Regions from separate parts of the Alteromonas alvinellae genome, predicted to be linked through region 3. Evidence: predicted binding sites of a transcription regulator. Region 3 holds the regulator's gene; each other region holds the start of a gene.
The links. Region 3 encodes FliA, which starts transcription of late flagellar genes. Its sites were predicted from a motif close to CTAAAGNTNNNNNNNNNNNNGCCGATA; they were not measured.

Region 1 (7,595 bases), on a different contig from region 3:
TAACCTGTTGGCAAGTGAAGCGAACTCAATTTCAAAAGGACTAAGTGAGTATTTCTCTGCTTTACAAACGGCAGCAGATGACCCAACCAATTTGGCGTCACGTGAACAAGTATTGAGTAAATCCGAGTCTTTGTATAACCGAATGAGAACGTTATCTGACTATATGCTAGAAAAAGAGGAAGAGCTCAACCTAGAGTTCACGTCGATGGTGAACCGAGCAAACACCTTGATTGGCAATATTGGCGACTTGAACCGCAACATTGTTATCGCCAATGGTAACAATACGAGCGATCAACCAAGCGCTCTGCTCAACGAAAGAGACCAAGCTATCAACGAGCTTGCTTCTATCATGGGTATTACGGTTAAAGAGAGCACTACGCAAAATGGTGCTGTAACCATTAATCTTACGTCAGGTGAGTCACTCGTTCTTGAAAACGGTGCATTCAACCTTTTTGAGTTAAGCTCTAGTGCGGATTTAACGACGAAAGAAATTAAGTTAGAAACTGACTTTGGCTCACAAACCAAAAACAACGCATCATTACGAATTTTGGAAAGTGATCTTGGCGGCGCATTGGGTGGGTTGTTTGAGTATCGCAATGAAGTGTTAGGGCCAACAATGCGTGATGTAGGTCAGCTCTCCGTCGCTTTCGCCGATGCGATGAATACTCAAAATAAATTGGGTATGGATTTAGACGGTCAAATCGGCACTAACATTTTCGATATTCCTTCGTTCAGAGGCTTAGCCTACGAAGATACCAATGGCGACTATGTTGTTAATGCGCAGATTACCGAGGGTAAAGGTGCTGAATTAACTGACGCCGATTATAAAATTGAAGTGACTGCTGTTGCTGCAGGCGTGCCCAGCGAAATAGAAATTACGTTTTTAAATCCAGATGGCACACCGAAAAAAGATGGTTCAGGTAATGACATCATTTTTTCAAACTTTGCTGTAACCCCTGGCTTTAACGAACTACCTGGTGGCATTGAAATCGACTTTGCGGGGAGCGACCCCTATACCATTGGCAATGAGTTTCTAATTCAACCCACTAAAGACGTGGCTTCAAAAATAAGTTTAGCCACTAATCGCCCCGAAGATTTGGCCTTTGCTAATCCCGTAAGAGCCGGGGCCGATAGCACAAATTTAGGCAGTGCCAATATTGTAGATGTAACAGTGTCAAATACGGAAGTGGGCACTTCTGCTTTTGATGGTGCGGGTGGCCTTTTAAATACAGCGCCAGCTCAAATTAGCTTTACCGCTGCAGATACCTACGAGGTATTAGATGGAAGCGGTACAGTGTTAGCAACTGTCACAGGAACAACAAATTTAAATAATCTTATTACTCAGGCAGGAATAAGCCCAGACCCTGGTTTTGATCTCAGTTTAGACGGTGTACCAAAAGCAGGGGATAGCTTTTCAATTAGCTATAATACAGATGGCTTTAACGACAACAGCAATGCGCTTAATTTAGCTGCTCTTCAAAATGAAAACAAAGTACAGGTGAGTAGCGAAGCGACGAATAGGCCTAGAACCTTTCAAGATGCCTATGCGTCTATGGTAGGACGCATTGGTGAAGATGCATCAATGGCCAGTGTCTCATTGGCTTCCGCTGAAGCGATGAAAGTACAGTCGCAAAACTGGTTTGAGTCTGTTTCAGGCGTAAGCTTAGACGAAGAAGCGGCAAACTTGATTAAGTACCAACAAAGCTATGCTGCCGCAGCACGAATTTTGTCTACGGCTCAAGAATTATTTAATACCATTTTGCAGTCAGCAAGGTAGGTGAGTTATGCGTATATCAACGAATCAAATTTATGATCAAAACATGCGCTCGATTATGCAAAATCAGGGCGACTTGGCGAAAACCCAAGAACAGCTAGCTTCCGGTAAACGCATTATCACGCCCAGCGACGATCCTGTTGGTGCAGCGAAGGTGCTGCGCTTAACTGAAGAAATTGATGAGCTTACTCAGTTTCAGCGTAATAATGATTTGGTAACGGGGTCGCTTGAACAGCAAGAGGCTGTGCTAACCAATATTACTGATTCAATTAACCGTGCACGCACGCTTATTGTCCAGGCTGGAAATGGGATCTTAGATGACCCTGATAAACGCGCCATTGGTGCGGAACTAGAGCAGATAAAACTTGAAGTGTTTGATCTGATGAACACACAGGATGCAGATGGCAATTATTTGTATGCGGGCTTCCAGTCGGGCAACCAGGCGTTTGAATACAACCCAGCAGCGGGTGGGAATGCCATTACCTTCGCAGGCGACCCTGGTGTAAGCTTTGTGCAGCTATCTAATAGCTCGAAGATTCAATCAACCAGTAACGGATATGAAGTTTTTGAAAACGTGCTATCGCGATTTAAATTTTCAGTTGATGGCACAACGGGGGCAACGGTAACTACTGCCTCTGTGAGACAGCAGGGAACATTTGATACCTTTTTTGACAAGAATTACGACCCTGTAAACGCAGGAAACAACGATTACCGCATTAATTTTCTAGCATCCGGACAAGCTGAGTTGGTCAACCAAGGTACTGGTGTCGTTATTGACACAGTGTCGTTTACGTCTGGTCAGCCGTTTACCATCAAGGGAATGGAATTTGATGCGACGGCCGTGCCTGGTGATAGTATAGATTTGTCTTTTAACGCACCGCAAAAGAAAAGCATGGCCCAGTCTATCCACGAAATTCAGACCATATTGATGGATTCCACAATAGACAATTCTGCACTTCAAGAATCGATAGCTGATGCACTAGTAGGATTGGATAACGGACTTGAGAAACTTTCTTTAGAACGGGCTTCCATCGGTAGCCGTTTGAATATCGCTGAGAGTACTTATGAAAGTAACCTTGATATGGAAATTGCGGCAAAAGCGCAGCGCTCATCTATTCAGGATGTAGACTACGCAGAGGCGTCTACTGAGTTCGCAAAGCAGGAAACGGCATTGAGTGCTGCGTTGGCTACTTTTCCTAAAGTAGCTAACTTATCGCTATTCGATTTCGTTTAGCGGTCATAATTTATCAAATCACTAACGCCGTTTAAGCGCGCCATATAAACTCTGGCTTGATTGTCGACATGGCTGGAGTAGTAAGAGATATAAAGATTGTCGCCTTCAATCACCAAGCCCGGATAACTTGTATCTCCTCCGCTTGGCAGCGTTTTTAGTTCAGTGAATATTTTAGTTACGCTATCAAATAGCCATACCCTGGTGGTAAATTGGTGTGAGCCCCAATCTATATGTCGTCCTGCAACGATATATAGGTTTTCACTTAACGCCACTGCGGCCGGACCGCCAATATAGATACCTAAATCATGCCACTGCCATTTGGTATACGGCGGTTTTGACGTACCAAATTGCGCACTGAAAGTATCGGCATCTCGTCTTAAAAATACCGAGGCGATTCCGTAATCATCAAACAAGATTGTGCTTTCATTGGGGTAACCTTTACCTTGTTTGCCCAAACAAAAAGCCTCCTCCTTGTGAACGTGCATTGAACGTGTAGGATCACCCTTATAGAGCGAAACTGAGTTCGCTCGTCGATTGTACGCAAAACCATAAGCTTCTGAGTTATAAAAAATATTGTTCCACAACCACCAACCGCTTCTACCGTGACTATTCCCTGTAGACCATGAATAGCCGGTGGTTGAGAAAAAAGTCACCATTTTTGTGACCACTTTTCTATTATCAAGGAAGGATTTTGCATAGGTAGTAAGCATGAGACGAGAGCCATCGTATGAGAACTTCGGATCTCGTAGGTCTGCATTATTCTCTCTAATAACTACTCTGTTGCGAACTTGAAACGAAGTTTTATCAAGAGTTAATACAATAACCACTCCGTCAGTACTGACATGGTCGGTAGCTTGTCGGTAACAGCACATCAAAGTTTTACGACTTTTGTCGAACGGATTTTCTATTAAATCAGTGAAAGCGCAATGGGTTGCAGGCTTGGATATGCGCTTTATGTTGAACAGCATCAAACTATTTTTCATGCCAAATCTCCCTTAAAAATCCACCAGTTATGTCGTGTCTTACCGTCAATCTACGGCAATATCTTACCGCCTATCGGCAAAAATCGTAATTTTTTCTAAAGGGATTCTAAATGATGTCGATACAGTTTCTGAGAGAGCCAGTTCATCAATTACCCCTCAGGTCTTGATGACTACTAAAACAAAACGTCGGCAATGCCGACAGCCAGCGCACGCTGGACTGAGAGTGTAGGAGAGACTTTATGTCTATGTTCGTTAATACCAATGTATCCTCATTGAATGCCCAGCGTCAGCTTTTTGATGTTAGTAATTCTTTGAGTACGTCTTTTGAGCGCCTTTCTTCAGGCTTCCGTATCAACAGCGCTGCTGATGATGCCGCAGGTTTGCAGATTACTGATCGCTTAACATCACAAATTCAAGGATTAGATCAAGCCGTTCGCAATGCGAACGACGCTATATCTCTTACTCAGACCGCTGAAGGTGCACTGGGTGAGACTACAAATGCCCTTCAGCGAATTCGTACTTTGGCAGTACAGTCACAAAACGGGATCAACAGCACGGCCGATAGGGTAGCACTGCAAGAGGAGGTATCAGCTCTTCGACAGGAAATGTCTCGAATCGGGAGCACTACAGAGTTTGGTGGTGTGTCGCTACTCGCCGGTGGCTTCTCTGCTACCTTCCTTGTAGGCGCGAATGCAAATCAGAAAATCAGTGTTAATTTGTCAAGAACGGGTGGATTTGGTGCCAACGGCCTATCAATTGATGGTGATGTCTTATCAGCAGGTGCTGCGTCAAGCATGTTGGCGGAAATAGATTCGGCATTATCCGTAATTGGGAGCACACGGGCAGAGTTGGGTGCGCTGCAAAACAGGTTTCAGTCAACGATAAGAAATTTAAGTAATATTTCTGAAAATGTATCTGCCGCGCGTTCTCAAATAAAGGATACAGATTTTGCCGCTGAGACTGCAAGTCTCACGAGAAATCAGATAATCCAGCAGGCAAGCACCACTGTGTTAGCTCAGGCTAACCAGCGCCCGCAGGCTGCATTACAGCTTCTAGGTTAATCATAATTAGCGTGAAGCCAGGAGGTAGTGCTCTAGTTCACGTGCGTTTTAAGCTGGTCTTTTCAAGGCCAGCTTTTTTATATCTCAGCCACTTAATTGTTATAAAGCCCGCCTACCCACACATTTGTGCCTTCAATCCATAGCCCCAACACTATGAAGTTTATAGGTTTTTTTATTGATTCTCTTTTTTATCTAAAAATTTGGAAAAACATCTAAAGTAAAAATAGATCTTTGACGATAACTAATACAAAGGGGAGATAAACGATGTTTTTATCCTCTACGCTTCTAAAGTTTATGTTTAAAAGCGTCAATAGCACCGTTTTAATTCAGGTTTATTTTAAGATTCTGAGTTTAAAAGTTAGGAAATACAGTGCTTTAAATCGACAAAAAGTCTTGAAAAAAATACTAAAGTAATTTCAAGTAAAGGTCGATAAAAGATGGAGTTTGTTGATAAATGATTAGAGCTGCCGACCGGCGAGAATAGAGCCAGGAGGTAGTGAGAGGTTTGAGGTTCTGGAACACCAAACCCACCGACCAGCAAAGAGAAGAAACTTCTCTATTTAGCAAGTTCCATTGGTAGTGTGCCAATGAAACGTCAGAATAAACTGACAGGGTTTTGTAAGCACAGGTTATGCCAAATATTTAAATTAATTGCGCAAATAATAAAACCAATAGCGCCATACTCGAAACTGTTAGGAGAGACTCATGAGTCTATTTGTTAATACCAATGTGTCATCATTGAACGCCCAGCGTCAGCTGTTTAATACAAGCAATAATTTAAATACTGCATTTGAGCGTCTTTCGTCTGGTTTTCGTATTAACAGTGCTGCCGACGATGCTGCAGGACTTCAGATAACCGATCGGATGACTTCTCAAATTCAGGGGCTGGACCAGGCTGTAAGAAATGCAAATGATGGAATTTCTTTAGCACAAACTGCGGAAGGTGCATTGCAAGAAACAACCAACGCTCTTCAGCGTATACGGACGCTAGCTATTCAGTCACAGAACGGTATCAATAATACTGCAGACAGAGTTGCGCTGAACGAAGAAGTTGAAGCATTGAGAAATGAGATGTCTCGTATTGGTTCTACGACTGAATTTGGCGGCGTAAGTTTATTAACTGGAGGTTACTCTGCGTCTTTCTTAGTTGGAGCAAATGCTAATCAGAAAATTAGCATAAATCTCTCGAGGTCCGGTGGCTTTGGCGCTTCGGGTTTAGGAATCGATGGAGACGTACTTTCCGCAGGTGCCGCTTCTGCAATGCTGACCGATGTGGATGCCGCGCTGTCTATTATTGGGAGCACTCGCGCAGAGTTAGGGGCAACCCAAAATAGATTCCAGTCGACCATCCGTAACCTGAGCAATATATCCGAAAACGTTTCTGCTGCAAGGTCTCGCATCAAGGATACAGATTTTGCCACTGAAACGGCAGAATTGACCCGCAATCAGATATTACAGCAGGCAACAACTACAGTGTTGTCGCAAGCTAACCAGCGTCCACAAGCCGCGTTGTCGCTTCTTGGTGGATAAAGTTGAAGTTATAGGAAGGAGTTGAGAGGCCATCCTAAAAGTGAAAAGGACGGCTTTATTGCCGCCCTTTTAAATAGAATGCCGACCAACAGGTCCGAAAATGTAGAAGTGTTGGTTGAGAGGCCAGTTTAATCTACTAAGCCCTGTTAGCCGACAAAAACGAATTTTGCTCCATCTCCTAACGTGAGCAAATTGGCCGAGATGAACGTCTCGGCCTTTTTTATAATCGCCGAATCGTCTCACCAATCTCAAATTCCAGTAGAGCAACGCTAGAATCCATTTGGATTAATGCAATAATGGTACCAATTTTCTGTTTGTCTTCCTGGGTTCTGCTTCTAATTGTCGAAAAAATTATTTCATCTATCCCTAGTCGTAGCAAACAAGCCTCGTTGATGTATCTGAACCTCTATTGCTCGAATACTTTGTATCATTTGCCCAATTGAAGCGATGGTATAGGTTTCAACAAAAGCACTCTCATATCAGTGTATAACGTAATTTACGTGCATATTTTTATTATAAAAAACAGTAATTTAAATTATTGCCGAATTATTTATTCAAAATAATGAAAAAAAAGCTCAAGAACTTAAAGTTTGAGCCGATACCATTGTTGAGGGGTAATATACTTTTTTATTAATGATGGATTAGTAAGCGTAGTGACCTTGCTAGTTTTAACTGGAAAGAGCTGGCTGAAATACGTACGGTCAGGTCTCTTGGAGGTAGTAACATGTCTTTATTTGTAAATACTAACGTATCATCAATAAATGCACAGCGTCAGCTTTTTGACGTTAGTGATAAATTGAATACATCTTTTGAACGTCTTTCCTCAGGTTTTCGAATAAATAGTGCATCTGATGATGCTGCAGGCTTGCAGATTACTGACAGACTGACGTCACAAATTCAAGGTTTAGATCAAGCCGTAAGAAATGCCAACGATGCTATTTCGCTTACTCAAACTGCAGAGGGAGCGTTACAGGAGACAACTACATCTCTCCAGCGTATACGAACGCTTGCTG
Region 2 (7,595 bases), on a different contig from region 3:
GGCTTTATTGCCGAGCCTTCTTTGCCAAAAGGCGCGTACTGGATTGAAGCGTTATTTGTGCTACAGGCACAAGCACCTAAATCACTTCAACTAGGCCGCTTCTTACCTCAAACACCGGTTAGAGTGTGTTTAGATGCACAAGGCAATCCGTCTGAATTAAGCTTCGACGTTAAGCGTAAAATTGGACGTAAGATTTCGGCTCAGCTTCTAAAAGCCTTGCAACAGCCGCTTGAGCTTGCCATTGAAAAGGCGCGTAAGCTTGCCCATCAGCAAGCTAACCAAAAGCAACACGACGCACTTAACAGCATGCACAGCACGCTTAACGAAGAAATACAGCGCTTGCGCGATCTTCAAAAGCGTAACCCAGCAGTACGTGACAGCGAAATTGAGTTTATTGAAACGCAAATGAACGCCCTTGATAAAGTTATTCAGGATGCAGATGTTCAGCTGGACGCCATTCGTATTGTGGTAAATAACCCGTAACCTCGAAAGGTTAAACATTCAAAAGCGACGGTGAAGTAACGAGTACATAATGGCGAACCCAAGTTTTGTTTATAACCCACCGATGACACCTTATCTTGATATTTTGTATCAAGATGAGGACATGGTGGTTGCGCATAAACCTAGCGGGCTATTGAGCGTTCCGGGCAAAGCTTTAGAGCACCGCGACTCGCTGATTAGCCGGGTGAACCGTGTGTACCCCACCGCCACAGTAGTGCATCGCTTAGACATGGCGACTTCGGGTATTTTGGTGCTGGCGCTTAATAAAGATAGCCATCGCCATATCTCGAAACAGTTTGAGTTACGTCAAACTAAAAAGCGCTACTTCGCCCGGGTTCATGGACATGTAGAACAAGACAGCGGAGAGGTTAACCTTCCCCTTATTTGCGATTGGCCAAACAGGCCGAAGCAAATGGTAGACTTTGAGCGCGGAAAAAAAGCCGTAACGCACTTTGACGTCATTGAGCGTACACTGGATGAAAAAGAACGACCCTATTCTCTCGTTGCCCTTTATCCCATTACCGGTCGCTCTCACCAACTGCGAGTACATATGCTTGCTTTGGGTCACCCTATTTTGGGAGATAGACTCTATGCGTATGAAGAAGCGTTATCCATGGCGCCTCGTTTACAGCTTCATGCTGAAAGCTTGAGTTTTTCCCACCCAACACTAGGCCATTGGCTGCACTTTAATGTCGCCATCCCTTTTAGTCCGTTTTGCCCACCTCCGCTTTCAGAGCGCATTGAGTAGCCCCTTAATGCGTCTCGGCCTTAATTAAACAACATTATTTTAGTTTTAAAGGACGTTGCCGATAATCTTAATAGAACGAGTTCGTTTATAAACTGATTTGATGCTGGCACAACTGTCCGTATCAAGGTGATAGTTAAAGGCATACCATTTTTTATGAAGAGGCACGCTCTCCTTTTAACCTTTGCATTGATTGTTTCGCTGCTGCCTATGACGGCTCATTGCGACTTTTTTACGGACGTAAAAAATGCTTATCTGCCAGGTGAAGTAAAAGCCCTTATGGTAGGCGAATTGGAAGCCCCAATCATTGAAGTTGAGGCAAAAACACCGCTTCCCTTGGGTGTTGCCATTGTGCTCACAGAGCCTTTTCCATCGAGCCTTACCCTCGCACAAGGAAATAGCTTAGCAAATATGCTTGCAGAGAAAGGCTGGAATGTCGTTATAAGCCCTTTCAACATGCCCGTAAGTTCGACCACCGCCAAACCCAATGGTGAACAGGACAGCGAAATATTGACAGAGGGAGCCTCGCCATCAACTGATACAGCGAAAGTCATTCACCCTAGAAGTAACCAACTGACGCAGTACCTCAACTTTGAAACATCGACCACAGCCTTAGCGTTACAGCTTAATGCCCTAGACAATTATCTACAGAATAGAACAGGCTATCGCATGGTCATCGCGCAGGGCATGCTTGCTACCGCTTACCTGTCTTCTATAGAAACACAGCCTGATTTACAACCTGACACGTTTGTGGCTATTTCGCCGTTTTGGCCAGAGGAAACTACAAACAACTTAGTAATTGACACTATAGCGAAAGCGAGCTTCCCAGTGCTCGACCTATCTCTCAGCAACTTTAATGACTGGGAGACTAGCACGACTATGAAAAGGAAAATTAGAGCAAAAAATAAACTGAAGTTACACTACAGGCAAGTTATTATTCCAAATAACTCTTTAACCTTTAGTATAAAAGAAATTGAAAAAACACCTAATATTCAAATGGTTGCAAATAGCACCATAGGCTGGACACGGCATCTAGGCTGGTAATTCTTGCTTCTTGAGATTACGCTAAATTAACATCCAAAACAGTGACCTACCCACAATAAGGCAAATAACGGGTTATTGCAGTCATTGGTAACGATGTAATGGACTATACTAATTTAAGCAGACAAAGACGGTTGAGTTACTCGTGAATGTTCAGGATTTTGTAGATAACAAAGCGAAACAGCTGTGTTTCTATTTGAGGGCATTTTGGCAGGGAGAGCTTCCTATCGAGGAAATCGAACTATTCTTTTGGGATAGCATGGAAGAATGGGGACAAATTGAATGCACGCTAACACAGCCTTACACGCAGAAGGAACGTGTATTTTGGCATTTGCTTCACCAAGTGCATTACTGGAATGAAGAAAAATTGACGAAAGACCAGTTTCTTGTTGATGAGCTTACTAATTGCGTCAATTTTCTTGAAGGCCTAGGGCACTGTCCTCTAGACTGCGTGGGTATCCGCCCTTAAATCTCTCTTACCTAACCGCGGTAATTATACCAATCCCCCTTCACAGTTTTATTGCTAAACACCGTGGTTCATGGCTCAATACACTTTTGAGTTAACGCCAAAGGTCGAAGTATTGCTAACTGCATTAAAAACGTTCAATGACAAACGTTACCTAACCATTTTTCTTTTAGGCATTTCCAGTGGCTTTCCTTGGATCATGATTGGTTCGGTATTATCAGCATGGTTAAAGGATGAAGGGTTATCGCGTTCGGCTATTGGTTTGTTTGGCATCATCTTCGCTACTTACTCATTTAACTTTTTATGGTCTCCTCTTGTCGACAAACTCAAGCCCCCACTATTAGGGCTGCGACGAGGCTGGATTTTTTTGATGCAAAGCTGTGTCGTACTACTGTGCTTAACCATGTCACAACTCAACGCTGACCATGATTTATTTTACGTTGCATTAATCGGCTTATTGATTGCCATTGCCTCTGCTACCCAGGATATTGCTATTGATGGCTTTCGGATTGACTGTATTGAACAAGGTGATAAAGACGGTATGTCAGCCGCCTCATCGATGGCGACCGCCGGTTGGTGGACAGGTTACGGTGGCCTTGGTGCTATTCCCTTTTTTTTAGCAGATCTAACGTCGTGGTCATGGCCAAACATATACCTATTACTGGGTGCTATCATGGCTTTATTGGCCTGTGCGACTTGCTTTGCCAATGAACCAAGCGTAGATAGAGAAGCCCTGCTTGGCCGAATAACAAATGCCCATGCAAATAACTCTGCGGTGATCAATTGGTTGAGAACAACGCTTATTACGCCATTTTCTGAGTTCTTTAGTCGAAATGGCATCAAGCTGGCAGCTTCATTTTTATTATTCATTTTCCTTTTTAAAATTGGTGAAGCTTTTTTAGGCCGCATGAGCATTGTGTTCTACAAAGAGGTCGGATTTTCAAATAGCGATATTGCCACTTATTCAAAGCTTCTTAACTGGTGGGTGACGATCGTCTTTTCACTACTAGGTGGGCTAGTCAATATCCGTTATGGTATTTATCGAGGGCTGATGATTGCGGGAGTTGCTATGGCGGCTTCAAACCTTCTGTTTGCGCTCATTGCGCAAACGGGGCCTTCTACGTCACTGTTAGCCATTACTGTCATTGTAGACGGTTTTACAGGAGCATGGAGCACTGTAGCTATGGTCGCCTTTATATCGCTTCTATGTAATCGTGCTTTTAGCGCCACTCAGTATGCCCTTATGGCCTCGCTCAGCGTTGCGGGGAGGACGTTAGTCGCCTCTAGCAGTGGCTTGGTTGTGGATAGCCTGAGCGGAAACTGGAGCTTATTTTTTATTTTAACGGCGGTTATGGTAATACCGAGCCTTTGCTTTTTATACGCTATTAGGCATCACATTAAACGCGTTGAAACGTCATAGTTAAACGGCTCTATTCTTTTTTTCTTCCAATTAATTTGACGACACTTCCTTGCAAGTTAGCGTTAGTTGCCTACCTTTATAGAAGACAACTATCGCTAACTTGCAAGGAAGAAAGTTGAGTCCAAACGATGCTACTAAGCTACAGCGGAAGACATTGTGCAACGCCGTCGCATTTACTTTTTCTAAAGTGAATGCGACGGCCTTGTTGTTTGGCATCGTTATTATTTCAATCTTGCTGGCATTAATGAGCAAGCAACAGTCTTTTATTACCGTGCTCAATCAGCAAAGTGAGCTTCGGAACATGCTGCTTACCTCTGAGCATAGAATTCATAAACTCAACACTCGTGATGAAGACGCAAACCCCATCCGCACTGCTTTAGAGTATGAGTTACAAATTGCTTTTCAAGGGTTACAGCAACATATACAAAAAGAAGGTGGCGTTTACGAGTCAATTTCTCCCCTTTCTGACACTGCTTTTAGCGAAGCAACGACCAGCCTAGAAAGCACCTCTGCGAAAGAAACCTTAAAAACAACGCTAGTACTGCTTCACACGCTTCTACAACTCCCACACTCAGAGAAAGTTCGCTACATTAAAAAAGATGGCTTTAGCCTGCTTCCGCTTTTAAAGGCCTTACAAGCAGAAGAAAACGCCCTGTTAAGCCGGATTCAGTCACTGCAACACAAAAAACTTCTTACCACACTATTGGGTGTGATTATTTTGGTGCTTTGGTACTTTTTTGTATGGCTCTTTTACAAAAGCTCAGTCAAAAGGCCATTGCGAAAACTACATAAATCAAAGCTGAGACTGGCAATCGCAGATGATCAGACGGATTTGCAAAATAAAGAGTTTTTGAAACTTATCAGCCATGAATTTAGAGCCCCCATTAGCGCCATTATTAGTGCCTTGGAGCTTATTCCTAATTTGAAAGAACAGCGTACTCGATTGATTCAGCAAGCTGAGCAGTCCAGTTACCGGTTACTAAATTTAACAAACAACCTTACTGATATACTTAATAACCACGTAGAGGATGACCTTCAGCTTTCGAATGTAGATTTAATCAGTCTGTTAGACGAGTGTATTTCACCGTTTTCGGTTAGAGTCAAAGACAAAAAGCTTGAATTCAATATGCATTGCAGTCATAGCGTACCTAGCCATGCAGAGACCGATCCTATTGCTCTCTCCAAAGTCATAGTGAATATACTCGATAACGCGGTAAAGTTTACTTCTACAGGGCTTATTGATGTAACCGTCACAACCTTAGTAAAAAATAAACGAATATTCTTAGTAATCACCGTTAATGACACCGGCATCGGCATTGATGATAATACGCAGAAGCATATGTTCGAGCGCTTTTACCGGGGGGAGCATTCACAAAGTCAGCGCTACCCTGGTGCAGGAATTGGCTTATCAGTAGCCAAGCGTAGTATTGATGGACTTGGCGGTACTCTTCAGGTTAATAGTACCGTCGGCGTCGGTTCGGAATTTAAAATATCACTGCCTATTAAGCCTCTAGAAGATTCACCATCGGTGTCATCTACCCCTTCAAATGCCAAATTCGCGGTTGTCGACGATTTAGAAATATCAAGGCTTCACCTTCAGTCCATTATTACTAAGGAAGGGTATAGTGTAAGAACATTTTCGTCTGGCGCCAACCTTTTGAACCTTCACGAAGAACTGCTTCAATTCTCCGGCATCATTGCCGACTTATATATGCCAGGGATGAATGGACTTGAACTGGTGAAAACACTGCGCGCTATCTACGGAGAGCGAGTGCCACCGGTCATCGTATTATCGGCAACGCCGGATATTGCAAATATTATCGCCAACAGCGAGCTACCCATATATCAGAGTTTTGTTAAACCTATCGACAGAAACCGGTTTGTAGATGCCATTCATCAACTAACGTTAAACAATACAAAAGCCATAAAAGATGTAGCCAAGGCAAACATATTAGTTGTTGAAGATGAGCCGATTAACGCAGAAATGGTAGAGTACATGCTGAAAAGTATGGGGCACCATGTAACTGTGAGCTACACTGGCGACGATGCCATTAGCCGAACTAACGAAACCGTCTTTGACTGTGTATTGCTCGACATTAACCTTCCAGATATTAACGGCTTGGAAGTAGCAAAAATAATGAAAGAAGGGCACCCTAACCTCCCTGTGATAGCCCTTACCGCTAACGCCCACCGAAACGATAAAGAGGCTTCACTGCAAGCGAGCATTCGCTATCACCTTGTAAAGCCGGTTACCTTTCAAGAACTTAGAAACACCTTGCGCCTTGCGCTATCCTAAAGGACGTTCTGGTCTAAACGTAAATGCGGTACTGGTTTCTGCCATTTTCTTTGGCTTGGTAAAGGGCTTGGTCGGCACATTCAAGCCAGGCCATTGCCCCCTTAAAATCGGACGAGAATTGCGCTAAGCCAAGACTAACGGTGAAGGTTATCGACTCACCATCGTGTTCCACTATCAAACGCTGTGCGAGTTGACGAATACGCTCTGCCACCGCCTTTGCATCTTCAACGGACGAGTCGTTAAGAATAATGGCAAACTCTTCACCGCCATAACGCCCGGCTAGGTCAGTCTCACGTACACAACGCTTGATCAAAGCGGCAAGCATTTTTATCACCTTGTCGCCTGCCTGGTGACCGTAGGTATCATTAATGCGCTTAAAGTGGTCGATGTCTAACATAAGTGCAGTGCTAGGTTTTTCTCGCCGAACACACAATTTGTGCATTTCATCAAAGCGTTCTTGCCAATAGCGGCGGTTAAATAAGCCTGTTAAACCATCCACTCGGCTTGCGGTTTTCAATTCTTCGTTCAGATGTTCCATACCAAGCTTACCAAGCGCCTGTTCAGTTACATCGTAAACTAACATACAGAACCGCTCTACATGGCCATTCTGGTCAACAATTGGGAACATAGTCACGTTTTGATACATAAAATCAGCAGCGCAAGTTACCGGACGGTTACAATCGAATTTAAATAAGTAGGGTCGCTGCTCCCAAATAATAAACACTGGACTTTTTAAGTTAAACACAGGATCAACTTTGGTTCTAAGCCACCTTTCTTCAATTTCAGGAAAGTGAGAGAACAAGCTGTTTCCAATAATAGATTCAGCTTTCTTGGCACCATGGTTCTCTAGAAATTTGTTCCATACTTGCACGTTGAAATTGCGATCTAATACCGCAATCCCAACTTCGATTGAATCAAGTAACCCAGCAGGTACATACGATGAGTCAATAAGCGCACCAGCATTGCTCATATCAGTTGAAGCATTCATAGACTTTCCTGGTCCTGTGTTACTAAGCCGTCATCGAACAACCTGGCGTAAATGTGATTCATTGCATCGCCAGGAAACAGTAGTAATAGGTCAAAAGCGATATCCTTTGATTTGATCGCATAGCCAATTTCAATGGCC
Region 3 (7,595 bases):
CTTCAACATCTGACATTCGTGCTGCAGCATCCGCGTCTAGTACACCACGACTAATAGCGATCTCTTTTAGCTTCTCGGCATCCATTCCCTTACCATCATCTTCGATAGTAAGAAGAATGTGGTCGCCTTCTTGAGATGCCGATAGCTGAACCGTACCCATGCGCGGTTTACCCGCTGCAGCGCGGTCATCCGGCATCTCAATACCATGGTCGACGGAGTTTCTCACCAAATGCACTAGGGGATCGGCCAGAGCTTCAACCAAGTTTTTATCTAAATCGGTTTCTTCACCGACCAGCTCTAAGGTAATTTCTTTCTTTAAGCTTCTTGCGAGGTCTCGAACAACACGAGGGAAGCGACCAAACACCTTCTTGATAGGCTGCATGCGGGTTTTCATTACCGCACCTTGCAAGTCACCCGTTACCACATCTAAGTTGGCGATAGCTTTTGACATGCTCTCGTCGTTGCTATTGATACCTAAGCTAATGAGTCTATTTCTAACCAAAACTAGCTCACCGACCATATTCATTATTTGGTCTAGGCGCTTAGTATCTACACGTACAGTGGTCTCTGCAGGAGGTGCTGCTGGGCTCGCTTTCTTATCATCTTTTTTAGGTGCTGCTTTGGGCGCAGCAGGAGCGCTTGTTTTGGCTGGCGCTGGTGTCGCTTTAGGCGCGGCTGGCGCAGCTTGTTTTGCTTTCTGAACAGCTTCTGTTGCTGCTTTATCTACAAGAGGCTCTGGCGACGTTGTCGCCGCGCCCTGCTTAGTCGGCCCCTGGCCAGAACCATGTAACTGATCAAGTAGCGCTTCGAATTCATCGTCGGTAATTTCTTCGTCACCTGCGCTGGTTGCTGATGAAGATGGCGTTGCAGATGCTGGAGCTGGCGCAGCCGCCGCTTTTTCTTCACCGCCAAATTTACCTTTTCCGTGAAGGTCGTCTAACAGTGCTTCGAACTCTTCGTCGGTAATATCATCGCTATCAGAACTCGCCGCCGGCACTGGTGACTTAGCAGGTTCGCTTTTTGCTGGTGCTGACTGCCCTGGCGCACCAGAGCCATGAAGTTCATCGAGAAGTGCCTCAAACTCATCTTCAGTTATTTCGTCAATACCACCGCTACTGTCACCCACGTCCGTCGTTGAAGGCGCAGGCTCTTCTATAACTAACTCGGGCTCTTCAGCAACCACCTCTGGCTCGGCAGCGGGCGTACTGGCGTTCTCGAATATGTTTTCATCTGGAGATTCTGGGCGGCTTAATTTGTGTAAAACGTCCACTAGATGCGCATCTGCAGGCTCCAATGGATCGCGCGCTTTTACGCGCTCGAACATTTCAACGACCACATCCGTGGCCTGCAAAATAATATCCATTAATTCAGGTGTTAGCGTTCTTTGGCCATTGCGCATTACGTCAAAAACGTTTTCGGCACCGTGACAAATTTCAACTAACTCAGTAAGAGAAAGGAAGCCCGCTCCGCCTTTTACTGTGTGATAGCCACGGAAAATTGCATTTAATAAATCCGCGTCTTCAGGATTGTTCTCAAGATCAACGAGCTGTTCTTGTAATTGTTCAAGTATCTCTCCGGCCTCAACCAAAAAGTCCTGTAATATATCCTCGTCAACATCAAACGACATGCGCCCGCTCCCCTAAAAACCTAAGCTAGACAGAAGATCATCTACATCATCTTGACCTGAAACGACATCGTCCCGTTGATCAGCATCAATGATTGGGCCTTCCGCCTCTACACCATCAACCTTATCGGCCTTAACGCTAGATGGTTTAGTGTGTTCTGTACCGTCGCGTTCCCCAAACATGGTAAGCATGTTTACAAGACTATCTTCTACCTCTTTTACAAGGTCGATAACGCGACGAATAACCTGCCCTGTTAAGTCTTGATAGCCCTGTGCCATCAAAACTTCGGTAAGCAATTGTGTAAGTTTAGCTGACTGAGCCGAACCTTCTTCCAATAATTCGTCTAAGTCTGCGCATAAAGCCTTAAATTCACCAAGTTCGATTTGGCGATTCATAAGCTTCTTCCACTCTGGCATGACCTTTTCGATCCGCTCCGACAGCATTTCTGCTATCGGCATGCTCGCCTCAACGGCATCCATAGTAGTATTAGCAGCTTTTTCAGTTTCTTCAATTACGTAGGTAAGGCGGGACTGCGCATCAGGAATGTCATCTGTAGCTAAATTTTTGATGCGGTCGTCTATTTGAAAGTTATTCAACGCGTCGTGGAGTTGACGCGTCAATTTACCTACTTCAGCAAACAACTCAACGTTTTCTTTCATTGAGACGGCTTCAAGTAGTGCGCTAGCTGAAGTCTTATCGCCTTCTTCAAGAAAGGCGACAAGTTGTTTTGCTTCCTCTAACGATATTGGAACGTTTACATTCGTTGTCATCCAGTAAACCTCATTTATCTGGTGAGCGTCTGGATCAACCTAAACGTTCGAATATTTTATCTAATTTTTCTTTTAGTGTTGCTGCTGTGAACGGCTTTACAACGTAACCATTTACACCTGCTTGCGCCGCTGCAACGATTTGCTCTTTTTTCGCTTCCGCAGTAACCATAAGCACAGGCAAATGCTTAAGCTTATCGTCTGCTCTTATAGCGCGAAGCAAATCGATGCCCTGCATACCAGGCATATTCCAATCGGTCACAACAAAGTCGAAATCGCCCTGTTGTAACATAGGTAATGCAGTGCTTCCGTCATCCGCTTCCTGGATGTTGGCAAAACCCAAATCTTTTAGCAGGTTTTTGATGATTCGTCTCATGGTAGAAAAGTCATCGACCACGAGAATTTTCATGCTTTTGTCCAAAATAGCCTCCAGTGAGGGGTTAATTGTTATTAATCTCTATTCTTCGTCAGCTTGCCACGACTTCATTCGTGATTTGAGTTTTAACATGGCTTGACTATGAATTTGACTGACTCTCGACTCACTTACATCAAGAACTTCGCCTATTTCTCTTAAGTTTAGTTCTTCATCGTAATAAAGTGAAAGTACAATCGCTTCTCGCTCAGGTAATGTCGTAATTGCATGGGCAAGCGCTTTTTGAAAAGCACCCTGCATTAAATCTTCTAACGGTGCGTCACTGCCTCTACTTTGTTCAGTAGTAATAACATCTTCCGACACACCTAAATCTTCAATACCCACTAGCTTTCCGGCATTTACTTCATTAAGCATCTGGTGATAATCCTGCAAGCTTACGTTAAGCTTGTCAGCAATATCTGAATCTCGTGCATCGCGCCCTGTCTCGCTCTCTACTTGAGATATCGCTTCCGTTATGGCGCGGCCGTTACGGTGAACAGAACGCGGGGTCCAATCACCTTTTCGTATCTCGTCGAGCATGGCACCACGAATTCGAATTCCTGCGAAGGTTTCGAAACTTGCGCCTTTAGAGCCGTCAAAGTTTCGAGCGGCCTCTAGCAACCCAATCATGCCTGATTGAATAAGGTCATCAACAAGTACGCTGGCAGGCAGTCGCGCAATCAAATGATGCGCAATTCGCTTTACCAGAGGCGCATGTCTTTCGACTAACTGCGATTTATCTGTTTGTTGTTGATAAGCGGCTGCCTTGCTGTTCAACGCTGACTTCCTACGGCTTTTTCTGCAACTAATTGTTCAATGAAAAATTCTAAGTGGCCACCGGGCTGCGCTGGAATTGGCCACGTAAGTGCTTTACTTGCCAACTTAGTTATCGCTACTGCTGCCGGAGAACCTGGAAAGGCGTCAACAATAGCCGTTTGCTTGCGCACCGCCTTGCGAATATTCTCGTCGAAGGGCACTGTCGCCACTAATTCTAGTGCAACATCGAGAAAACGCCCTGTCACTTTGCTTAATTTGCTAAATAATTCCTGACCTTCACGCACATCGCGCACCATATTGGCTACGACTTTAAAACGAAAAACACCGTGCTCGCGGTTAAGAATTTTTATTAGTGCGTAGGCATCTGTTAAAGATGTTGGCTCATCGCATACGACGACCATAATATCTTGTGAGGCCTTTGAGAAGCTCAATACCATATCTGATATGCCTGCCGCGGTGTCGACAATAAGCACATCTATCTGAGACCGTAATTCGCTAAACGCTCTGATTAAACCAGCGTGTTGCGTTGGTGAAAGCTCTGCCATTGACTGCGTGCCTGATGTGGCAGGCGCAATCTTAATGCCGTGAGGACCGGTCACTAGCACTTCGTCCAACGTGCATTCTCCAGAGAGTACATGAGATAGATTTTTCTCAACCCTTAGCCCTAACATCACATCTACGTTGGCAAGGCCAAGGTCGGCGTCAAGAACCATTACTCGCTTACCCTGCTTCGCCATCGCGATAGCGGTGTTAAGTGTAATGTTCGTTTTACCTACGCCACCTTTACCACCAGTGACGGCGATTACTTTGATTAACCGTGATTGCTTCATTTTTCTTAAGCTACTCGCTTGATCGTCAATCATACTGCTTATGCTGTTTTAATTGCGTTGTTACCACTAGTATGATTCAAACCGTACTTTTTATAAAGCTTTGCAGCAGCGGAAACCAAAGATTTCGCTTCTGCAATCTTAATGTCTTCAGGCACTTTTTGACCATCGGTGACATAACTAACCGGAAGTTGGTATTCAACTGCTGCACTAAGCACCTCTCCCAAAGAGTAGCACTCATCTAACTTTGTGAAAATACAGCCACTTAGTTCAATATCATCATACGCTTGAATAATTCTCTGCAAAGCAGGGTATTGCGTATTAGCTTGCGCTACCAAATATTTTTTTACTTTTGGCATTTGGCCGTTGTCGAACTGCTTAATTTGCTTAATTAATCGACTATCACGTTGACTAAAACCTGCTGTATCAATCAATACTAGTCGCTTATGGCGAAGTTGGAACAATAAATCTGCAAGTTCTTCACTAGTTTGCGCTTTTCGCACAGTACAGCCAATAATTTTTCCGTATGTCGCTAGCTGCTCATAGGCTGCAATTCTATACGTATCAATGGTTATCATAGCCACCGACTCTGCACCGTATTTCTGCGCATAGCGAGCGGCTAACTTTGCAACAGTGGTTGTTTTACCCGTACCCGTTGGCCCTACGAGTGCAACAGCACCTTGTGCGTTAAGTATATCGTTACCAGTAACATTTATGCGATTAGCCAATAGGTTAAGAAGATAAACCCATGCGTCACGTTCGTTGTAGTGGGCCGGTGTATAACTTAAAAGCTGTGTTGCTAGCGCGCTACTTAACCCCATATCAGTTAATCGCGTGACTAGGTATTGATGAACAGGTTTTTGACGCTTGTTCTTCGCTTCCATTAAGTCGGCAACTTGATACTGTAATACGTCGCGAAGTGAAGCTAACTCTTCTTTGATTTGTGCAAGTTCTGCCGACTGAGATACCGGCGTTTCGCCTATGCTTGAAGCTTGATGTTCTGGGAAAGCGTGTTGACTAACAGTATCTTCACCAAATGATTGATTTTCTATATCGTCAATAAACGCCTCTGAAAAGTCTAAGTGCGAAGCAATTTCATTGGCGTGCTTAGCGTTTGTTGTCATTGGTTGATTAGATTTCGCGGGACTCGCCACACTATTAGTTCCACTGTGTTGCTTTTCAAGCAATGCTTTTAAGCTGTCAGGGCCGTCGTCACCAATAATTTCGCTTAGGCTAGGCACTGCCTTTTGACCAGGTGTTTTAGCAGCGGTTTGCGCAGCCGCCTTAGGCGTAAAAAGCTTGGCTTCCGGCTCTTTGTCGTAGGCTGCTACAAGTTCGATGCCGTCAGCGACCTTCCGATTTGACATGATCACAGCGTCACTGCCCAATTCAGCTTTAACTTGGCTTAACGCCTCACGCATATCTTTGCCGAAGAAACGTCTAATTTTCATTGCAACCTCTCCAATCACCCAGTGTCAGATTATTGACCGACCGAACTGACTATTTTTATTTGTTTGTCGTCAGGCACTTCCTGGTATGAAAGAACATGAAGCCCAACAACAGAATACTTTAAGAAGCGAGACAGAACGGGTCGCAACATGCCAGATGTAAGGAGTACCGCAGGCTCTCCCTCTAACTCTTGCTGCTGACTGGCTTGCTGCAATGATTTCTGCAGCTTGTCTGCCAGACCTGGTTCTATGCCAGCGCCATCTTCGCCACCTGCTTGAAGTGACTGGTGCAACATCTGTTCCAACTCTGGCGCCAAGGTTATGACAGGTATCTCTTTTGCCCCTTGTGTAATCTCTTGGACAATTAGACGCTTAAGGGCAATACGCACTGCAGACACCAGTACATCTGGGTCTTGGCTACGTGTACCGTACTCACTAAGCGTTTGTACAATAGTACGCATATCGCGAATAGGCACGCCCTCAAACAATAAGGTTTGCAGCACTTTCACTACCGTACTTAACGGAAGGATGTCTGGTACTAATCCTTCCACAAGTTTCGGATGCTGCTTGGCTAGCATATCAAGAAGTTGCTGTGCCTCTTCATGGCCTAGCAATTGATAAGCATTATTAGAAAGTAATTGACTTAGATGCGTTGCCACAACCGTAGCAGCATCTACCACAGTGTATCCCAAGGTTTGCGCATGCTCGCGCTTATTCGGCTTAATCCAAACTGCATCTAAACCAAAGGCTGGGTCTTTAGTGGCTCGCCCTTCTAATTTACCGAACACCTGCCCAGGGTTGATAGCAAGCTCTTCATCATGACTAATAACAGAATCGCCAATGGTTACGCCAAGCATAGCAATCGTATAAGTATTAGGTTCAAGGTCTAAGTTATCACGGATGTGGACAGGCGGAATAAGGAACCCCAGCTCCTGCGATAGTTTCTTCCGCACACCTTTAATACGCGTCAACAACTCGCCACCTTGGGATTTATCGACCAAGGGAATTAAGCGATAGCCCACTTCCAATCCGATAGTATCTACTTGCTGAACATCATCCCAACCTAACTCTTTAACTTCAGGCGCGACCGACTCGTCTTTTACCACGTTGTCTGGCACTTTAGGCTCTGCAGCTTTTTTCTTCGCTTGAACCGACTGCCAATAAGCAAAGCCGGCAATCAGGAAGGAAAAACCCAAAAATGCGATATGAGGCATACCAGGGATAATACCCATGACAAAAAGCACGCCCGAGGCAATATAAAGCGCTTGATTATTACCTAGCTGACCACGGATCTCTTTACCCATTTCTTGAGTTTCATTCTCACGAGTCACGATAATGGCTGTTGCTACCGAAAGTAATAATGAAGGAATTTGCGCCACCAAACCATCACCAATAGTCAATATGGTGTAGATTTCAATAGCATTACCGAATGAAAGCCCGTGCTGAATCATGCCAATGAAAAGACCGCCGACAATGTTAATTAGCATGATGAAAAGGCCCGCTACCGCGTCACCTTTTACAAATTTTGAGGCACCGTCCATCGACCCGTAAAAGTCAGCCTCTGCGGTTATTTCTTCGCGGCGCTGACGCGCTTGGTCTTGGTCAATATAACCAGCATTCAAGTCGGCATCGATTGCCATCTGCTTACCAGGCATAGCATCCAACGTAAAGCGAGCACTTACTTCTGAGATACGCCCTGCACATGCGGTTACTACTTTAAAGTTGATAATAAGAAGAAT
Region 4 (7,595 bases), on a different contig from region 3:
CCCAACCCCTCGTGTTGCGGTGGGCACAGCTATCCGACGTATTGCAACGTCGTGTATTGATATCTCTGATGGATTGCTTTCAGATTTGGGGCACATCTTAAAAGCGTCTAATTGCGGTGCAAATGTTCATGTAGATCGTTTACCGTTATCGCGTGCGCTAACAAGTGCAGTTACACCAGAACAAGCTATCGAATACGCGTTGTCGGCCGGTGATGACTATGAACTTATTTTTACCGTAAGTGAAGAGCAGCGCGGAAGCTTAGAAACCTCATTGGCAAGCACAAATGTGAAGGCCACATGTATCGGACAATTAACCGGTCATAACGGCACGCTTTCATTACTTAAGGACAATGAAAAGTTCACTCCCATTAACCTGTCTGGTTACGAGCACGCCTTTTAAGCAACCACATACTCTACAAAACCAATAAAAAGGAAGAAGCATGCAGGCTGAATATCGCGCAAGAGTGAGTATGAAAAATCCCGTTCATTTTCTTGCGCTAGGTTTTGGGAGTGGACTTATTCCTTTCATGCCGGGAACCTTTGGCTCACTTGCTGCGTTGCCCCTACTTATTGCGTGTAGCCAGATTTCCCTAATTTCCTTTATCGCGCTTACGCTGATATTCTCAGTTGTAGGCATTTACCTGTGTGGCAAGACTGCTGACGATATGCAGGTTCACGATCACGGCTCTATTGTGTGGGATGAAATAGCGGGCATGTTTGTGACCTTTCTTTTTGTACCTATTTCAGCGTCCTCTTTACTTGTAGGCTTTGTTCTATTTAGGCTTTTCGATATCTTGAAGCCTTGGCCAATAGGTATTATCGATAAGCGTTTACACGGGGGGACAGGCATTATGCTTGATGATCTAATCGCGGGCGCTATGGCGTGTGGCTGTCTACATTTGCTAATGGCATTCTGGCCTGCCGCATTGGCTTTGTTTTAATTCATTACGAATACTCGCCGCTATCTTGGTAGACTTACCTCAAAGGAAAGCCAGTTGACGGTGAGCAAACTATTTACGAAAAAGCCCGCAAAATAGCGGGCTTTTTAATATTTTAGTGGTAGCTTTTAAGCTTAATTAATTAGCGCTTAAACTACCAGCTGCAGCAATAATGCCTTCAGCATCCAAACCGTGCTCTTTGTACATTTCCTGCTGAGTGCCTTGCAATATAAAGCTATCAGGCAGTCCTAACATCTTCACCGCTTTTAATACGCCATTTTGCTGCAAGTGTTCTAGTACGGCACTACCAGCACCACCCATAATACAACCGTCTTCCAGCGTGATAAGCGCGCTGTGTTCACTGGCTGCTTTTAATACTGCGTCGCCGTCTAACGGCTTAATGAAACGCATGTCGATAACGGTGGCGTCAATCGCTTCTGCAGCTTCAAGCGCGTAGGGCAGTAGGCAGCCAAAGTTTAGAATGGCGATACTTTCAGACTTGCCTTTTGATGATTCACGAACCGTACGAGATTTACCAATCTCAAGTTCTGTCATAGCTTCCTCAGGCGTGACACCCATGCCAGCACCACGAGGGTAACGAACAGCGGCCGGTTTTTGTAGCTTGTGACCCGTATAGAGCATTTGGCGACATTCATTTTCATCTGAAGGAGCCATTACCACCATATTGGGAATACAGCGAAGGAAAGCGATATCAAACGCTCCTTGGTGAGTAGGACCATCTGCGCCAACAATACCGGCTCTATCGATAGCAAACAATACGGGGAGGTCTTGAATCGCCACGTCGTGAATGAGCTGGTCGTAGGCGCGCTGCAGGAACGACGAATAAATAGCAACAACCGCATTCATACCGTCTTTGGCAAGGCCTGCACCAAACGTCACCGCGTGCTGTTCGGCAATCGCAACATCGAAATACTGCTCTGGAAAACGCTGAGAAAACTCAACCATGCCTGAGCCTTCGCGCATGGCTGGCGTTACCGCCATTAACTTAGGGTCTTGTGCGGCCATATCACACAGCCATTTCCCAAAGATTGCCGAGTAGGTAGGGGCTGAAGGCTTAGACTTGGGTAAGGCGTTATCTGCCGGGTTGAATTTAGGTACCGCGTGAAACTTGATAGGGTCTTCTTCAGCAACCGCGTAGCCTTTACCTTTCTTGGTGACTACGTGAAGCAGCTGCGGGCCGTCAAACTTGCGCATATTGCGCAGCGTATCGACAACACCATTAACGTCGTGGCCGTCGATAGGGCCAATGTAGTTAAAGCCAAGCTCTTCAAATATCGTGCCCGGAACAACCATGCCTTTAATATGTTCTTCTGCACGGCTGGCAAACTCTTTAATTGGAGGCACGTTGCTTAATAGCTTTTTGCCGCCGTCACGTATAGAGTTGAAAAAGTTACCGGTGAGCAAGCGAGCTAAGTGACTGTTTAACGCACCTACGTTTTCAGAAATAGACATTTCGTTGTCGTTAAGTACAACTACCATGTCTTTCTTGATATCACCGGCGTGATTAAGGGCTTCAAAGGCCATACCAGCGGTCATTGCACCGTCGCCAATTACCGCTACAACCTTTCTGTTTTTGCCTTCTTTTTCGGCAGCCACAGCCATGCCCAGCCCTGCACTAATCGATGTAGACGAATGACCAACTGCAAAGGTGTCGTAATCGCTCTCAGGCGGCCATGGGAAAGGGTGTAGACCATTCTTTTGACGAATGGTGCTCATGCGCTCTGCGCGGCCTGTTAGAATTTTGTGAGGATAGGCTTGATGGCCTACGTCCCATAGCAAGCGGTCAAATGGCGTGTTATACACATAGTGCAGTGCCACTGTTAACTCTACAGTGCCTAAGCCAGAAGCAAAATGCCCGCTGGTTTGGCTTACGCTGTTAAGTAAATATTCACGTAATTCGTCGGCAAGCTCGCGTAATTTGTCTTGGGGCAACTGCCTCAATTTTTCAGGTGTTTGCGCAAGCGCAAGCGTTGGGTAATGTTGGAGATCTAAACTCATGTACTTATTATCTTTTTCAACATGGCGCGTGGCTAATGGTCGCGTTTTACCAAAAGCTCGCTAAACGCAATTAAACTGTCAGTATTGTAGGGTAAACGCGCCAATGCTTGAAGTGCATTATTGTGAAGCATTTCTAATTCTTGTTTAGCGCCTGTAATACCAAGTTTGGCTGGAAAGGTATTTTTCCCTAACGCTTCGTCTGACCCCGCGGGCTTACCTAATTTTTCGCTACTGCCTTCCACATCTAAAATATCGTCTTGAACTTGGAAAGCTAGCCCAATATCCGCGGCATAAGCCATTAAGTCAATTTTAGTTTGAGGCAGTAAGCCTTCACTAACAATGGCGACCATTTCTACGCAGGCTTTTAACAATGCACCGGTTTTCAATCTATGCAGCTGTTTTAGTTCTTCTAGCGAGATGGTTTTGCCGGTGCTGGCTAAATCGATAGCTTGCCCACCGCACATACCTATGTAACCCGCACTTTTTGCAAGTACAGACAGTAACTGGCTACGCTTTGTTTCAGCATACGTGCTTAATGGCGCATCGGCTAACACCGTGAATGCGAGGGCTTGCAGCGCGTCGCCAGCTAAAATAGCGGTAGCCTCATCAAAGGCGATATGGCAGGTTGGCATACCGCGGCGCAAGTCGTCGTCGTCCATGGCGGGTAAATCGTCGTGGACTAACGAGTAGGCATGCACACATTCAATGGCCATACTAATAGCCATTTGGTCTTTTTTGGGCACGTCTAGGGTGTTACCTACTACTTGAACAAGTAGTGGCCGCATCCGTTTACCGCCAGCCAATAAGGCGTGACGCATTGCGTCTTTCAAGCGCGGTGCGTAATCGGGTAATTCGTCAATTAACGTAAGAAGAGATGCATCAGTTTGCTGTTTAACTAGTTGATGCAAAGCAGAAAAATTCATAGATTGCCTGTTAGTTAAAAATGAACGAGTTACGGCTGTTCACTTTCAGGAAGAGTTTGAAGGGTTTCTTCGCCTTGTTCACTGAGTAGTATTTTTACTTTTTGTTCGGCGTTTTCGAGTGATTGCTGGCCTTGGCGAGACAGTGCAATACCGCGCTCAAATTTTTCTAGTGCTTTATTAAGAGGCAGATCACCGCTTTCCATTTCGTTAACGATAGCTTCTAGTTCTGATAAAGTTTCTTCAAAAGACGCTGATGCTTTTTCTGTCGTCATAAAAACACTCAATATAGTGGCCAAAATACGTATACCGCGCACATTAACCGAGGGCTGCACAAGGGTCAAATGGTTTGTCCGTATATCGCCTATATCACTGCGACATAGCTTTTTTTTCACGCAGTTGAGCAAACAGGACAAACAGAAACTGTGCTATATTCGTGTTGAGTAGTTATATTACTTTTAAATGTGAGGTGACAGCGTGTGCCTAACGTGAACACTATGAATGGGCAAACTCATCGTTTTTAAATGTCTTGAAAAATGCGGGGAGTTGTTAACGCGCTTCATAAAAAACAAATAAATGTGATATTTTTCAATAATGTCGTTTTAGTATTTCTATCTCTTGCCGATAGAATTATTGTACATCAACAGCACTGTCTGCGCATAAATGGGGAAGAGTGAGTGGATTTAGCAACCGTCATAGGTATGTTGGGCGCTATTGGTTTCATAGTTATGGCTATGATTCTAGGCGGCAGCTTAGGCATGTTCATCGACGTCCAATCAATATTAATTGTATTTGGTGGGACCTTGTTCGTTGTTTTGTCACAGTTTACTTTAGGTCAGTTCTTCGGTGCAGGTAAGATCGCTGGCAAAGCCTTCATGTTTAAGATTGAGTCGCCGGAAGAGCTGATTGAAAAAATCGTAGAGATGGCAGATGCCGCGCGAAAAGGAGGCTTTCTCGCCTTAGAAGAGGCGGAAATCTCTAATGAGTTTATGCAGAAGGGCGTAGATATGTTGGTTGACGGCCATGATATAGAAGTGGTCAGAGAAACACTTGCTAAAGATATATCCATGACGTCAGAACGACACGATTTCGGCGCATCCTTTTTCAAAGGCATGGGCGATATTGCACCGGCTATGGGTATGATTGGAACCCTGATTGGTTTGGTTGCCATGCTATCAAACATGGATGACCCGAAAGCTATCGGTCCAGCAATGGCGGTAGCACTACTGACTACCTTATATGGCGCTTTTTTCGCCAACGTTATTTGTTTGCCCATAGCGTTTAAATTGGCTGTACGGGCAGGGGAAGAGAAGCTCAATCAAAGTCTTGTTCTTGACGGTATTGTAGGCATCGCTGACGGTCAAAACCCGCGAGTTATTGAGGGTGTACTAAAAAACTATCTTGCCGCAAGTAAGCGTGGAAGCGCAGAGGAAGAGTAATGGCCGAAGAAGAATGCCCAAAATGCCCCCCCGAGGGGCTTCCAGCCTGGATGGGGACCTTCGCAGACTTGATGTCATTGCTAATGTGCTTTTTTGTACTTCTGCTTTCATTCTCAGAAATGGATGTGCTCAAATTTAAGCAAATCGCAGGCTCAATGAAATTTGCATTCGGTGTACAAAACAAAATTGAAGTAAAAGATATTCCAAAGGGTACCAGCGTTATAGCCATGGAGTTTCGCCCAGGTAAACCCGACCCAACACCAATTGAGTCCATTCAGCAGCAAACCACCGAAATGACCCAGCAAATGCTAGAGTTTCAGGCGGGAAACGAAGATTCAGCGGGCGGCAGGCAAAAGCAGCGTGGCGAACAACGCGGCGGTCAGTCTCAACAAACGGCTACTGAGTCATCTTCATCCGCTGAACAAAGCACTGACCAATCTCAAATGGCAGAGTTGATGAAAAAAGTGGCTCAACAATTAGAAAAGCAAATTTTAGACGGGTCGGTTGAGATGGAGTCGCTGGGGCAGCAGCTTACCATTAGAATTAGAGAAAATGGTTCTTTTTCCGCCGGCTCTGCTTTCTTACAGCCGCAGTTTCAGCCAGTATTACGAAAAATTGGTGTGCTGTTAGCAGATGTACCCGGAGAAATTGAGATTTCTGGGCATAGCGATGGTCAGCATATTGCTAACGAATTATACCGCTCAAACTGGGATTTATCATCACAACGTGCAGTAGCGGTGGCTGAAGCTATGCGGACAGCGCCTGGTTTTGATGAAAGCCGTATGTCTGTTGTAGGCAAAGCTGATACTAATCCTATTGTTGAGAATGCCACGACAGCGAGTGATAGAGCCAAGAATCGCCGAGTCGAGATTAATATAAACCAAGGCAAACCAATGATATCCAAACCCATATCAGTGGTAGATGATTAAGCGTCAACTTTTTCTAAACTAAGTACGCACGACCAAAAAACGGTGCCTTCATAATGAGCACCGCTTTTTAGTTTTAAAACTCTAGCTTGTATTTGTTTACAAGTGAAATGCGTCCATCAAACCCTGGCTAACTCTTCTCTGTACTGAGGTTTAGAAATAACAAGCTGAACAGTGCTAATGGTTCTCTCTAAAAAGCCACCTTCGCAATATTTAAGGTAGTAGGTCCACATACGTATAAAGCGCTCGTCATAACCGTCATTCAACAATTCATCTTTAGCCGAGATAAATGCTTCATACCAATGATTGAGCGTTTTCGCATAGTCCACACCAATGTCGTGTAAGTCACGGATCATCATATTTGTGTATTTTTTGAGATGAGCATTTAACTGGTATTGCGATGGTAAAAAACCACCCGGGAAAATGTATTTCTGTATGAAGTCTACGCTGTTTGAATAGCTGTCATAACGCCTATCGTCAATAGTAATTGACTGAAGTAACATTAGGCCATCATCTTTCAGAAGTGACGAGCATTTTTGAAAAAAGTTACCTAAAAACTGCTTACCCACAGCTTCGATCATTTCAATGGAAACCAGTTTATCGAATTTACCTTCAAGTAAACGGTAGTCTTTTTTAAGCAAAGTAATCCTGTTTTCAAGCCCTTCTCGTGCGATCCAGTCTTTTGCCCAGGCGTGCTGCTCTTCTGAAATGGTAGTGGTGGTAACACTGCAACCATAATGTTTCGCAGCAAAAATGGCTAAGCCGCCCCACCCGGTGCCAATCTCTAAAAGATGGTCTTCTTCGGTCAGTTGTAACTTGTCACAAATGGCTTTTAGTTTAAAGTTCTGCGCTTCGTTGAGCGTCGCATTTAGGTCAGGGTATATTGCTGATGAATACATCATTGTTGGGTCGAGAAAGCGAGTATATAGCTTATTGCCCAAATCATAATGCGCTTCAATGTTCTTTTTAGCTTGGTCTTTTGTATTTCGACGGGCAAAATGCTGAACTTTATTGATGGGCATGGTTAGCCACTTAAACTTATTTTCCCACTCATCAAGGGTGGGCAAGTTTCGAGCAAAGATCCTTACTACAGCGGTCACGTCGTCACTGTCCCATAAACCGTCCATATATGCCTCGCCAGCGCCCACACTGCCGCCAAGTAACAACCGTCGATAGGCCTGCACGTCTTTGATATTTACGGTAGCACGTAAATCGCTATTTTCTTCACCAAAACGTGCAATCTCGTCACCGTTTTCTTGAATTATCAGGCGACCAAAGGGGAGTTGGTTTAAACACTTTAGAAAAAGTGTTCTACAAGTTTTATCTACGAAAGAGACCTCTGAGGTGGTCAGT

Region 1: ACX5KA_RS02285 (flagellin N-terminal helical domain-containing protein) is a predicted target of FliA. The motif match lies at 4,087-4,113, and genes of this name have one in related genera.
Region 2: ACX5KA_RS16745 (DUF3530 family protein) is a predicted target of FliA. The motif match lies at 1,287-1,313, and genes of this name have one in related genera.
Region 4: pomA (flagellar motor protein PomA) is a predicted target of FliA. The motif match lies at 4,478-4,504, and genes of this name have one in related genera.

The regions. Positions count from the first base shown of each region.
Region 1 is NZ_CACSIH010000031.1:15,188-22,782, forward strand. It holds gene flgK (flagellar hook-associated protein FlgK) at 1-1,777, shown strand, start outside; gene flgL (flagellar hook-associated protein FlgL) at 1,785-3,008, shown strand; gene ACX5KA_RS02280 (hypothetical protein) at 3,005-3,991, opposite strand; gene ACX5KA_RS02285 (flagellin N-terminal helical domain-containing protein) at 4,231-5,052, shown strand; gene ACX5KA_RS02290 (flagellin N-terminal helical domain-containing protein) at 5,758-6,582, shown strand; gene ACX5KA_RS02295 (flagellin N-terminal helical domain-containing protein) at 7,307-7,595, shown strand, end outside.
Region 2 is NZ_CACSIH010000219.1:61,625-69,219, forward strand. It holds gene rapA (RNA polymerase-associated protein RapA) at 1-483, shown strand, start outside; gene rluA (bifunctional tRNA pseudouridine(32) synthase/23S rRNA pseudouridine(746) synthase RluA) at 533-1,249, shown strand; gene ACX5KA_RS16745 (DUF3530 family protein) at 1,403-2,290, shown strand; gene ACX5KA_RS16750 (hypothetical protein) at 2,433-2,756, shown strand; gene ACX5KA_RS16755 (AmpG family muropeptide MFS transporter) at 2,827-4,173, shown strand; gene ACX5KA_RS16760 (response regulator) at 4,289-6,469, shown strand; gene ACX5KA_RS16765 (sensor domain-containing diguanylate cyclase) at 6,483-7,457, opposite strand; gene ACX5KA_RS16770 (response regulator) at 7,454-7,595, opposite strand, start outside.
Region 3 is NZ_CACSIH010000021.1:510-8,104, reverse strand. It holds gene ACX5KA_RS01455 (chemotaxis protein CheA) at 1-1,627, opposite strand, end outside; gene ACX5KA_RS01450 (protein phosphatase CheZ) at 1,640-2,395, opposite strand; gene cheY (chemotaxis response regulator CheY) at 2,430-2,813, opposite strand; gene ACX5KA_RS01440 (RNA polymerase sigma factor FliA) at 2,850-3,581, opposite strand; gene ACX5KA_RS01435 (MinD/ParA family protein) at 3,578-4,444, opposite strand; gene flhF (flagellar biosynthesis protein FlhF) at 4,450-5,859, opposite strand; gene flhA (flagellar biosynthesis protein FlhA) at 5,889-7,595, opposite strand, start outside.
Region 4 is NZ_CACSIH010000008.1:71,329-78,923, forward strand. It holds gene thiL (thiamine-phosphate kinase) at 1-400, shown strand, start outside; gene ACX5KA_RS00370 (phosphatidylglycerophosphatase A family protein) at 441-941, shown strand; gene dxs (1-deoxy-D-xylulose-5-phosphate synthase) at 1,077-2,957, opposite strand; gene ACX5KA_RS00380 (farnesyl diphosphate synthase) at 2,990-3,880, opposite strand; gene xseB (exodeoxyribonuclease VII small subunit) at 3,910-4,152, opposite strand; gene pomA (flagellar motor protein PomA) at 4,555-5,316, shown strand; gene ACX5KA_RS00395 (flagellar motor protein MotB) at 5,316-6,245, shown strand; gene ACX5KA_RS00400 (class I SAM-dependent methyltransferase) at 6,362-7,595, opposite strand, start outside.